DNA from 3 places in the Shewanella sp. MF08487 genome. Region 1 is predicted to be linked to each of the others. Evidence: predicted binding sites of a transcription regulator. Region 1 holds the regulator's gene; each other region holds the start of a gene.

What was found. The regulator MetJ, encoded in region 1, represses methionine synthesis genes. The targets are predictions, from matches to a motif close to TAGACGTCTAGACGTCTA.
Region 2: a site for MetJ is predicted at 1,542-1,559, ahead of serA (phosphoglycerate dehydrogenase). Genes of this name have one in related genera too.
Region 3: a site for MetJ is predicted at 1,831-1,848, ahead of msrA (peptide-methionine (S)-S-oxide reductase MsrA). Genes of this name have one in related genera too.

What each region holds. Positions count from the first base shown of each region.
Region 1 is NZ_JBOZPB010000016.1:89,536-92,821, forward strand. It holds gene nrfD (NrfD/PsrC family molybdoenzyme membrane anchor subunit) at 1-932, shown strand, start outside; gene ACRN9H_RS12340 (sulfite exporter TauE/SafE family protein) at 1,035-1,778, opposite strand; gene metJ (met regulon transcriptional regulator MetJ) at 1,909-2,223, opposite strand; gene metB (cystathionine gamma-synthase) at 2,435-3,286, shown strand, end outside.
Region 2 is NZ_JBOZPB010000022.1:60,123-63,408, forward strand. It holds gene ACRN9H_RS14885 (response regulator transcription factor) at 1-483, opposite strand, end outside; gene ACRN9H_RS14890 (DUF2238 domain-containing protein) at 897-1,493, opposite strand; gene serA (phosphoglycerate dehydrogenase) at 1,648-2,877, shown strand; gene ygfZ (tRNA-modifying protein YgfZ) at 3,039-3,286, shown strand, end outside.
Region 3 is NZ_JBOZPB010000029.1:22,515-25,800, reverse strand. It holds gene ACRN9H_RS17105 (thiamine pyrophosphate-dependent dehydrogenase E1 component subunit alpha) at 1-339, opposite strand, end outside; gene astE (succinylglutamate desuccinylase) at 503-1,537, opposite strand; gene msrA (peptide-methionine (S)-S-oxide reductase MsrA) at 1,862-2,341, shown strand; gene pgm (phosphoglucomutase (alpha-D-glucose-1,6-bisphosphate-dependent)) at 2,458-3,286, opposite strand, start outside.

The sequences.
Region 1 (3,286 bases):
GCGATATGGCGCAATATGATCCCGTCACTTGGCACTGGGTCATCGCCGTCTACTTATTTATGGCGGGTTTATCTGCCGGCAGTTTATTGATTGGTATAGGTTTACGCTGGGCGAATAAGGAGCTGAGCGTCGGTGCAGAAAGCAGTATTCTCAAAGCGGCGGCCATTATTGGTCCTGTGGCGATTAGCTTAGGCTTGGCTTGCTTAGTGTTTGACTTAACCAAGCCGTTCCACTTCTGGCTGATTTTAATTCACTATAACTTCCAATCTGTGATGGCGATTGGGGTGTTAGCGCTACTGGCTTATTCGCCCTTAGCTTTCGCCTATGCGGTGATAGTGTTGCGTGATGACTTACCCAAATGGGGTTTGGGTTTTCTCGCCCCCGTCGCTAAGTTACTGATGCCATTTCGAAAGCTGATTGAAGTGCTGCTGTTTGTCCTCGCGATTGGCGTTGGTGCTTATACTGGCTTTTTAATTTCGGCGATGAATGCTTACCCAATGCTCAATACTGCGGTATTACCGGCACTGTTTTTAGTATCAGGTCTATCAGCGGGAGCCGCGGCGAATGCGCTATTGGCATTAGTGATGTTTAAAACCGATAGCCACGATAAAACCTTAGTCAAGATGCATGGTTTAGAGTTACCCGTAATGGCGATTGAAATTCTGTTACTGTTCATGCTGTTTTGCGCCTTGTACTTTAAAGGCGGCGCGGCGGCTGCGGCGTTAGCATCGTTAAGTTCTGGTTTATGGGCTAGCGTGTTCTGGGTAGGCGTTGTTGGAATTGGCTTTGGTATTCCGCTGCTGTTTATGCTGTTACCTGCTGCAACTCGCCACACTAAGGGGGCAATGATTATGGTGGCGTGTGCTAGCTTGACGGGTGTACTCGCCTTAAGGCACTTTATTGTGTACGCAGGGCAAAGCTATTTAAGCTGAGTGTTAACGTGATTTAGATATTGATGGATAAAGAAAAGCACTGATAATCTCAGTGCTTTTTTATTACCAGAATGCAAAGGTATTTTACCTGTAAAGGACAGCTTATTGCGCTAATAGCTCAATAACTGATTTCACCGTTAATACTAAGGCACTAATACTGCAAAGAATCAAAGTTGCCATTTTAGTCTTATCTTTATCGACGCGGCCCACTAATCGCCCTGCGACCAAATAACCTAAAATCACCGAAGGTAGTAACATTAACGATAACCACAGATGCTTTAATTCTAATAAGCCAGTGATAGCCAAAATAGCCATAGCGATGGCGGAACTAAAAATAAAGAAGGCTGATAGGGCTGCGCGAAACTGTGAGGCATCTTTACCTGCTAACAGTATCGCCATTGGTGGGCCACCAATGGCGGCGATATTACCGAAAATTCCTGAGATGACCCCTGCACCGAAAAGCGTTTTTTTATTCACAGGCAGGCTAAATTTGTACAGGCTAAGAATAACCGCTACCGTCACAATGGTGGCAATGGACAAACCTAATATTGGTTGCGGTGCAAACAACAACAGGCTCGCGCCGATAAAGCCACCGGGCACTCGGCCGATGAGAGCATATTGCAAGCCATTGAATTCTAAATTGCCACGCTCGCGCATTAAGGTCAGTAGGGCGATAGTGAACCCCATAGCGATTACAGGACCAGGTACGAGCTGCGGATCGACAATATACAATAACGGGCTGGCGACAACCGCAAGGCCAAATCCAATCAAACTCTGGGTTATGGCACCAAGAAACACTACCACCGAGGCTAAAATAAGTGTTTGTGGGTCTATCATTGAAAACATAGGATTCCTACATACTCAAACACTCTTCAAGATGTTGAAACATGTATCTTGAGGATATTTGGGTATAAACAAAAAGGGATCGATAACGATCCCTATTGATGAGTACTGTGATCCTGAATGCGATGAGTCGCTATTCCATATCTTCCCACTCGATTCCCATTTGATCCATCAATAGCTTGGCTTCAGCAGGAATACTATCGGGGCTGTCTTTTGACAAATCTTCATCATTCGGCAATGGCTGGCCGGTATAGGCGTGCAAAAATGCCTCACACAACAACTCGCTGTTGGTGGCGTGACGCAAATTATTGACCTGACGACGAGTTCGTTCGTCCGTAAGGACTTTAAGCACTTTGAGCGGAATAGACACAGTAATTTTTTTTACTTGTTCATTCTTCTTGCCATGTTCAGCATAGGGGCTGATGTATTCCCCATTCCATTCAGTCATTGACTCACCTGTTATAACGCTAAATTCGGGGCAGATTTTAAACCCTTACCAACAACAGTCAAATTATTGCGACTATTTCTTTGTGATGCAAATAGATTTCTTTATGTTTAGACGTCTAAACGTCTTTAAATTGATTGACGATAGCGTTGAACTTAGGTACATTTAGACGTCCAGACATCTATATCTGTCTACCGAATTTAGGAGCCCATCCATGGCAGAACGTCAATTAGCCACACTGGCAGTGCGTCAGGGTATCGAAACTGATACTCAATATGGTTCAGTAGTGCCACCGATTTATTTGTCGACTAATTACGCCTTCGATGGTCATAAAAAGCCCCGTGAATTTGATTACAGTCGTTCAGGTAATCCTACTCGCTGTATTTTAGGCGATGCGTTAGCGCAATTAGAACATGGCGCCACAGGCATAGTAACTTGCACAGGAATGGCGGCTATCACTTTAGTCACCACCTTGCTGGGGCCTGATGACTTATTAGTTGTGCCCCACGATTGCTACGGCGGCTCGTACCGTTTATTTATCAACTTAGCCAAAAAAGGCCAGTTTAAGCTAATTGTGGTTGACCAAACCGACAGCCAAGCGTTAGCGATTGCGATAGCACAAAAACCAAAAATGGTGTGGCTCGAAACCCCATCGAACCCATTATTGCGCGTGGTCGATATTGAAGCCATTGCCAAATTAAGCCACGACGTTGGCGCGCTGGTGGTGGTCGATAACACCTTTTTATCGCCGATATTGCAACAACCCTTACAGCTTGGCGCTGATATCGTGATCCACTCCACCACTAAATATATTAATGGTCACAGCGATGTCGTTGGCGGAGCCGTGGTCACCAAAGATGCACAAATCGGTGAAAGCTTACATTGGTGGTCGAACACGTTAGGCTTAACGGGGTCGGCTTTTGACAGTTACTTAACCCTGCGCGGTCTGCGTACTTTAGCGGTACGTATTCGTGAGCATCAAGCCAATGCGCAGCGTATTGTTGCCGTGTTAACCCAAAGCCCTGTGGTGAGCAAAGTCTATTATCCTGGTCTTGTGGATCATCCC
Region 2 (3,286 bases), on a different contig from region 1:
GCGCTCACGGGATGTCAGCATCTGTAACATAGCGACGGTGTCTGATGGTATTTCATTATTACCATCTAGTTTTTGCACTACACGACGAAACATCTTACTTAACAGCGTTCTATCGTACCAAAGCTCTTCAGCCACCATTTTACGTAACCCAGTCAACATTAAATCCATACGTTGATCGGCAAATAAAATACCTCGAATGCCCAGCAGCATAGCTGACTCTTGGTCCAGAGAATCTCGCTCAACTTGATACAAGGCAACAGGGAAGTGCGACACTAAACGCGAAGCCAGCAAAGGGATCCCTTTATTATCTAATGCAGCACCTTTTTGGGTAATCAAATAAAAACTGCGACTACTCTTATCCAGTTCTAACTCTGCGGTATTCTTCACTATGCGGGTTTTCAGTCCGATGGATTCGGCGAGTAAAGCTAAATGACATGGAGCAGCCATTTGATGTAAAAAAACCAATTCATTAATTGTGCTCACTGACTCTTCTCCCTGAAAAGTATGGTGTCTTGATGCGCAAATGAGGATGCTTTGACCAACCTATGTTGTTTTAATTTTAAACATCTTATTAACCTTGTCGATTCTGACGAGTTAAGGAGGTAAAAACATCACCCAAATGTACTATTCCCTACTTTGCTTTGGTAAAAAAGACTGTTTTACCCCAGAGAAATAGCATAATGGTGTAAAAAACCACAAGATAGGACTCCTCTGTTATTCCTAGTACATTTTGACTATGCAGATAACGCTCGCCAGTTGCAACATAAAATCAACACTAAAATAGCGCTAGAGTGTGACAACTGAATGTCATCACACGACTGTTTGAAAACACTGAGGGAAAATAGCTTATCATTCCAATGTAATGCAGTAATCGCGGCACTCGATTAGGCTGCTTATTAAAGCTTAGCTATTTGTTTATCTTGAACGCGAGACAATAAAACAAGTGCAACGATAGCGCCAATCAAGGCCATTAACATGTCCGATTGCGTGTCCCACACATAACCTTGGGTTCCTAAAAAGGCTTCAGCACCTTCGCCAGTTGCAACTGCAACCCACCATTCAATCAACTCATAAAACGCCGAAAAAGCGAGAACAAAACAGGTCACCATAAACGCACACCAAGCACCAGGTTTAATCGCTTGATTACGCAGCATAATTTCTCGCGCCAACATGGCAGGAATAAAGCCTTGGGCAAAGTGACCTAATTTGTCGTAATTATTACGCTCTGAGCCCATCCAATGAGCGATGGTGTCGAATAATGGCACTTCTGCATAGGTGTAATGCGCTCCAACAAACAATACACAGCAATGTACTAACACTAAAAAGTACACCAAGGGAGTTAATGGAAAGCGTTTACGGGTAAAAAATAACAGTGGTACTGCCACTAATGCTGGAGCAGCTTCGAGCCACCATGTGAACATATCTGCGGGGTTGATCACTGACCAGACCAATACACTGAGATAAATGCCGCACCACACGATTTTGTTATTCAACATTAGTTCCTCTTATGAGATATTGTTCTAAATTTAGAATATTAACTTTAGCCATCTAGCCCTCCACAAAAAGCAAAAAAAGTGCTACTTTGGTCGGCGAAGGTTGTCAGCATATCATAAGAAACATTTCTATTAATCAGAGGGTACCCATATCATGGCGAAACATTCGCTGGACAAGGATAAGATCAAGATCCTGCTGTTGGAAGGCGTCCACCAATCTGCGGTCGATGTACTGGAACGCGCAGGCTATACCAATATCGAATACCACAAAGCCTCATTGGGCGACGAAGCACTACTTGAGTCGATTAAAGATGCGCATTTTGTTGGCCTTCGTTCGCGTACCCAATTAACTGCAGAAGTGCTAAAACGCGCCGAAAAGCTGATTGCAATAGGCTGTTTCTGTATTGGTACCAACCAAGTTGATCTTGCTACCGCCGAATCCTTGGGTATCCCCGTATTTAACGCGCCATTCTCCAATACACGCAGTGTTGCTGAACTCGTTATTGGTGAAATCATTATGCTGATGCGCGGCATTCCAGAACGCAATGCCATTGCCCACCGTGGCGGCTGGATGAAAACGGCCGCAGGCAGTTACGAAGTCCGTGGTAAAACCTTAGGCGTAATCGGTTACGGCCATATTGGTACTCAACTGGGTATTTTGGCTGAGACTTTAGGCATGCGCGTCGTATTCTTCGATGTTGAAGATAAGCTACCATTAGGTAACGCACTGCAAATCCATTCGATGGAGCAGCTATTAGCACAAGCTGACGTGGTGAGTTTACACGTTCCCGAAACCCCACAAACTAAAAATATGATAGGTGCCGCTGAGTTTGCCGCTATGCGTAAAGGCAGTATTTTCATCAATGCTTCACGCGGTACTGTGGTGGATATTGATGCATTAGCTATCGCCTTAAAAGAGCGTCACCTTGCGGGCGCGGCAATTGATGTTTTCCCGATTGAGCCGCAATCAAATGATGATGAGTTTATCACCCCACTGCGTGGTTTAGATAATGTGTTACTGACGCCTCATATCGGTGGAAGTACGGCCGAAGCACAGGAAAACATTGGCATTGAAGTAGCGGGTAAGTTAGCTAAATACTCAGATAACGGCTCAACCGTCTCTGCTGTTAACTTCCCTGAAGTCTCATTGCCAATGCATAAAGGCACTTCACGTTTACTGCATATTCACCAAAACCGCCCGGGTGTACTGATTAAAATCAACCAAGCATTTTCGGAAAAAGGCATCAACATTGCCGCGCAATATCTGCAAACAACCGCAGAGATTGGTTATGTAGTGATGGAAGTGGATACTAACCAAGCGGAAGAAGCGCTCGTAGAGCTAAAAGCGATTGAAGGCACACTGCGCACCCGCGTATTGTTTTAAGCTTTAAGCTCTGCAATTAAGCGTATCGACGCTTTACAACGATGACACCTATATTAAGGCGCGCATATCATTCACAGATATGTGCGCCTTATGCTGTTGAGCCTGCAGGAATTCCGTTACAATCTAACCTCTCTCATCGTCTTCGTTTTCAGGATCTCGCTATGACTATTTCAGTTTCTACGCCCCATTGGGATCTGGATGCTTCTTTGCCTCCACTTATGCTAGCTAATTTATCTCACCTTGGGCTTATCAAAGTGGTTGGCGAGCAAGGCCGCAGTTTCATACATGGCCAAGTGACCACCGACATCACTTCATTAGCTGACGACCAATGGCGCTGGGGCGCACATTGCGATCCCAAAGGTAAGATGCTGGCCACTTTCAGAACTTTTGCCATTAAAGATGCACTGTT
Region 3 (3,286 bases), on a different contig from region 1:
ACGCAGCGCCGCATGCTCGCGATATTGCGCGAGGATCACATCTTCTTGATCGAGTGCGGCCACACTGCCGACAATCGCCGCCTCTTCACCCGTGCAGGTCATATAAAAGCTGATGCGCCCTTGACGCTGGGCACCTAACATACGTTCATCGAGTACCCGAGTGAACACACAGGTATCATAAATTTTGGTAGCTAAGGTTTCATCTATAATAGGCAAAACCGCGGTTTCATAAGTGGTGCCATCGGCTTGTAGAATTCGAAGGATAGGAATGTGAAGCGATGCCTTATCCAAGAAGCCTACTCGGTGCACTGTATCAGTGTTGAGTGTTGCTTTGCTCATATTGTGCTCTTGTTATCTCGTGACGCGCCCAACGTGTTAGGTGCGCCTAATTTATACGAATATGCCCGACGAACATTACGTTAACGTAAACTACCTATCAACCATTGGCACAGTTCAAACTGCAAGTTATCCTTACCTTGCATGTATATAATGCTTTACAAGCCTAACGCACGTGCGCATTAACCGCCGGAATTAAACAAATCACAGTGCGATGACCAATGGGCACTTTCGCGTTAGGGAACACGATAGACTCAAATTCTTGCTCGACTTTAATTTCTTGCCCACCTTCCCGCGCTAATACAAAACCTTTAGGAAAAGATCTGAAGTTTTCGACATCGGTTGCGAAGGTAAATTCAAAATCATCGAAATGTTTATTGATGACGCGGCACACTTGGTACAAGTTAACCTTATCGGCATCAAATGCATCTAACTCCAACGGCTTAGCGGTGATTAAACGCATAAACATTTCATGGGTCGCGATAAAACGCGTCATGTCGTTCTGCCCCATGGGATACACTTTGCCAAGTTCAATGGTAAAGGCATCGGCGCTGTAGCATTCAGAGGAAAAATAGCTAAAGGTCGTGGTCGGTTCGTGGTGAAAAAGTACCGTATCGACACCGCTTGCTGCTAGAAACATGATTTGCTCACCACTAAAGGCGCGCCCTGGGCGATAGGGATAGATAGCGAACTTTTCATGCTTCGAGGCGCGCATCGCCGTGTGCAGATCATAATGAATGCGCTGACGACCATCGGCAACCGCGGTATAAAAACGGTCGATATAGGCTTCGAGTTTTTTGGCGCGCACTCGCTCAGGATTGACTAATCCCGGAGGATTGGAATGCTCACCACTAAAGAGACGATTCATGTTCTCATCGATAATCCGCGTGCCGTTATTAATCGCTAATGGATTACCAATCAGGAATAAAGTGCGCTGTTTAGCAATGATCTTTTGCTGTAAAAGCTGTGTAATTAAGCCATTACATAGCTCAATAGGCGCAGTTTCGTTACCGTGAACACCGCAGGATAGGACAATATCTTTACCTTCATTGTGGACTGGCTCAAAAACGATAACGCCGGTATCCCACACTTCAACTTGAGTATGTTCGCCTAACTTGAACGAAAACTTACCATCAAATGTGTGTGGATTGGCTAAGGTTAACGCTAAAAAATCCTTCGAATCTAACAGAGCTTGTAACACAGAATTCTCCTTATAATGGTGTGCTAAAGATAAATGCCCAACGGGATCCATTAAGCCCGTTTAATTTTTATCGTGATACGGTTTGAGTGAGGCAGGCATCTTTAAAAGCGCATCAATACTAACACAAGTATGAAAACCGTATCCTAGACATTCACGGCAAAAAAACGCTTGATTATAAAAGACAATAACAGCCAATACATTAGCTGAAGTCCAACCACTTGGGACTGGCAAAAACTAAAAATATTAAATTTAATCGCCCTACTTGCTTTTGATGAGCAGATTAATCACAATCTCAGCCATCTAGACATCTAATTGGTATTATCTATGGCATTAGCAACTTTTGGAGCCGGCTGTTTCTGGGGCGTTGAATATTTTTTTAGAAAAGTTGAAGGAGTACTAAACGCCACGAGTGGTTATATGGGCGGTAAAAACACGGCGACAACTTATGAAGAAGTCAAAAAAGGCAAAACTGGCCACGCTGAAGTGGTACAAGTGGAATTTGACCCTGCCCTGGTCAGTTATGAAGACTTGCTCGAGGTATTTTGGAAAAACCACAATCCAACTAGTCTGAACATGCAAGGCGGAGATATAGGCACTCAATATCGCAGCACGATTTTCTTCCATGACCGTGAACAAAAAGCGGCCGCAGAAGCCTCAAAGTTAGCTTTTGCCCGCTCGGGCCGTTGGGGATTACGCCATATCGTGACTGAAATTGTGCCATTGCAACAGTTCCATGTGGCTGAGGAATACCATCAAAATTACATCGATAAGAATAACTTACCGAGTTGTCATATCGAGTACTAAATACGGTCAAATCAGCATGAGATCAACTACTCACGGCTGAATTAGACACAAACAAAAACGCACTCAAATCTGAGTGCGTTTTTTATTTTGAGGCGTTAACTAAACCTACTACAGCATTAAGCGTTTAGCGCCTTATCAATTAACGCCTGCGCATCTTTGATGATATCGGCTAAATGTTGCTCGCTGATAAAACTCTCACCGTAGATCTTAAATAACGCTTCAGTGCCCGATGGACGCGCCGCAAACCACCCATTCGCCGTAGTGACTTTAATGCCACCAATCGCCGCATTATTGCCTGGCGCATGGGTTAACACGTTTTCGATTGTCTCACCTGCAAGCACAGTGGCATTTAAGGTGTCAGCATTCAGTAAGGCAAACTTAGCTTTGTTTTCAAGACTGATAGGACTATCGATACGCTTATAAAAGCTTTGGCCAAATTGCTTTACCAACTCTTGGTGACGCTGACCAGGGGTTTTACCTGTAACTGCAAGTATTTCAGCCGCCAGTAAACCCAGAATAAAACCATCTTTATCGGTACACCATGTTGTGCCATCGCGACGCAGAAATGCCGCGCCCGCGCTCTCTTCACCACCAAAAGCAATAGTGGCTTCGGCTAAACCGTCGACAAACCACTTAAAGCCCACTGGCACTTCGAGTAACTTTTTGCCATGGAAAGCACAGATTTTATCGATAAGCGCACTCGATACTAAGGTTTTACCTATGGCTAAGGTATCGCTCCAATCTGGTCTGTGTGTCAGTAAATAATCAATAGCGACCGCAAGATAATGATTCGGATCCATCAAGCCGGTACCTGGGCAAACTATGCCGTGACGGTCATAATCGGGATCATTACCAAGGCATAAATCAAAGGATTCTTTATGGGCTAGTAACCCTGCCATCGCATAGGGCGACGAGCAATCCATGCGGATTTTGCCGTCTTTATCT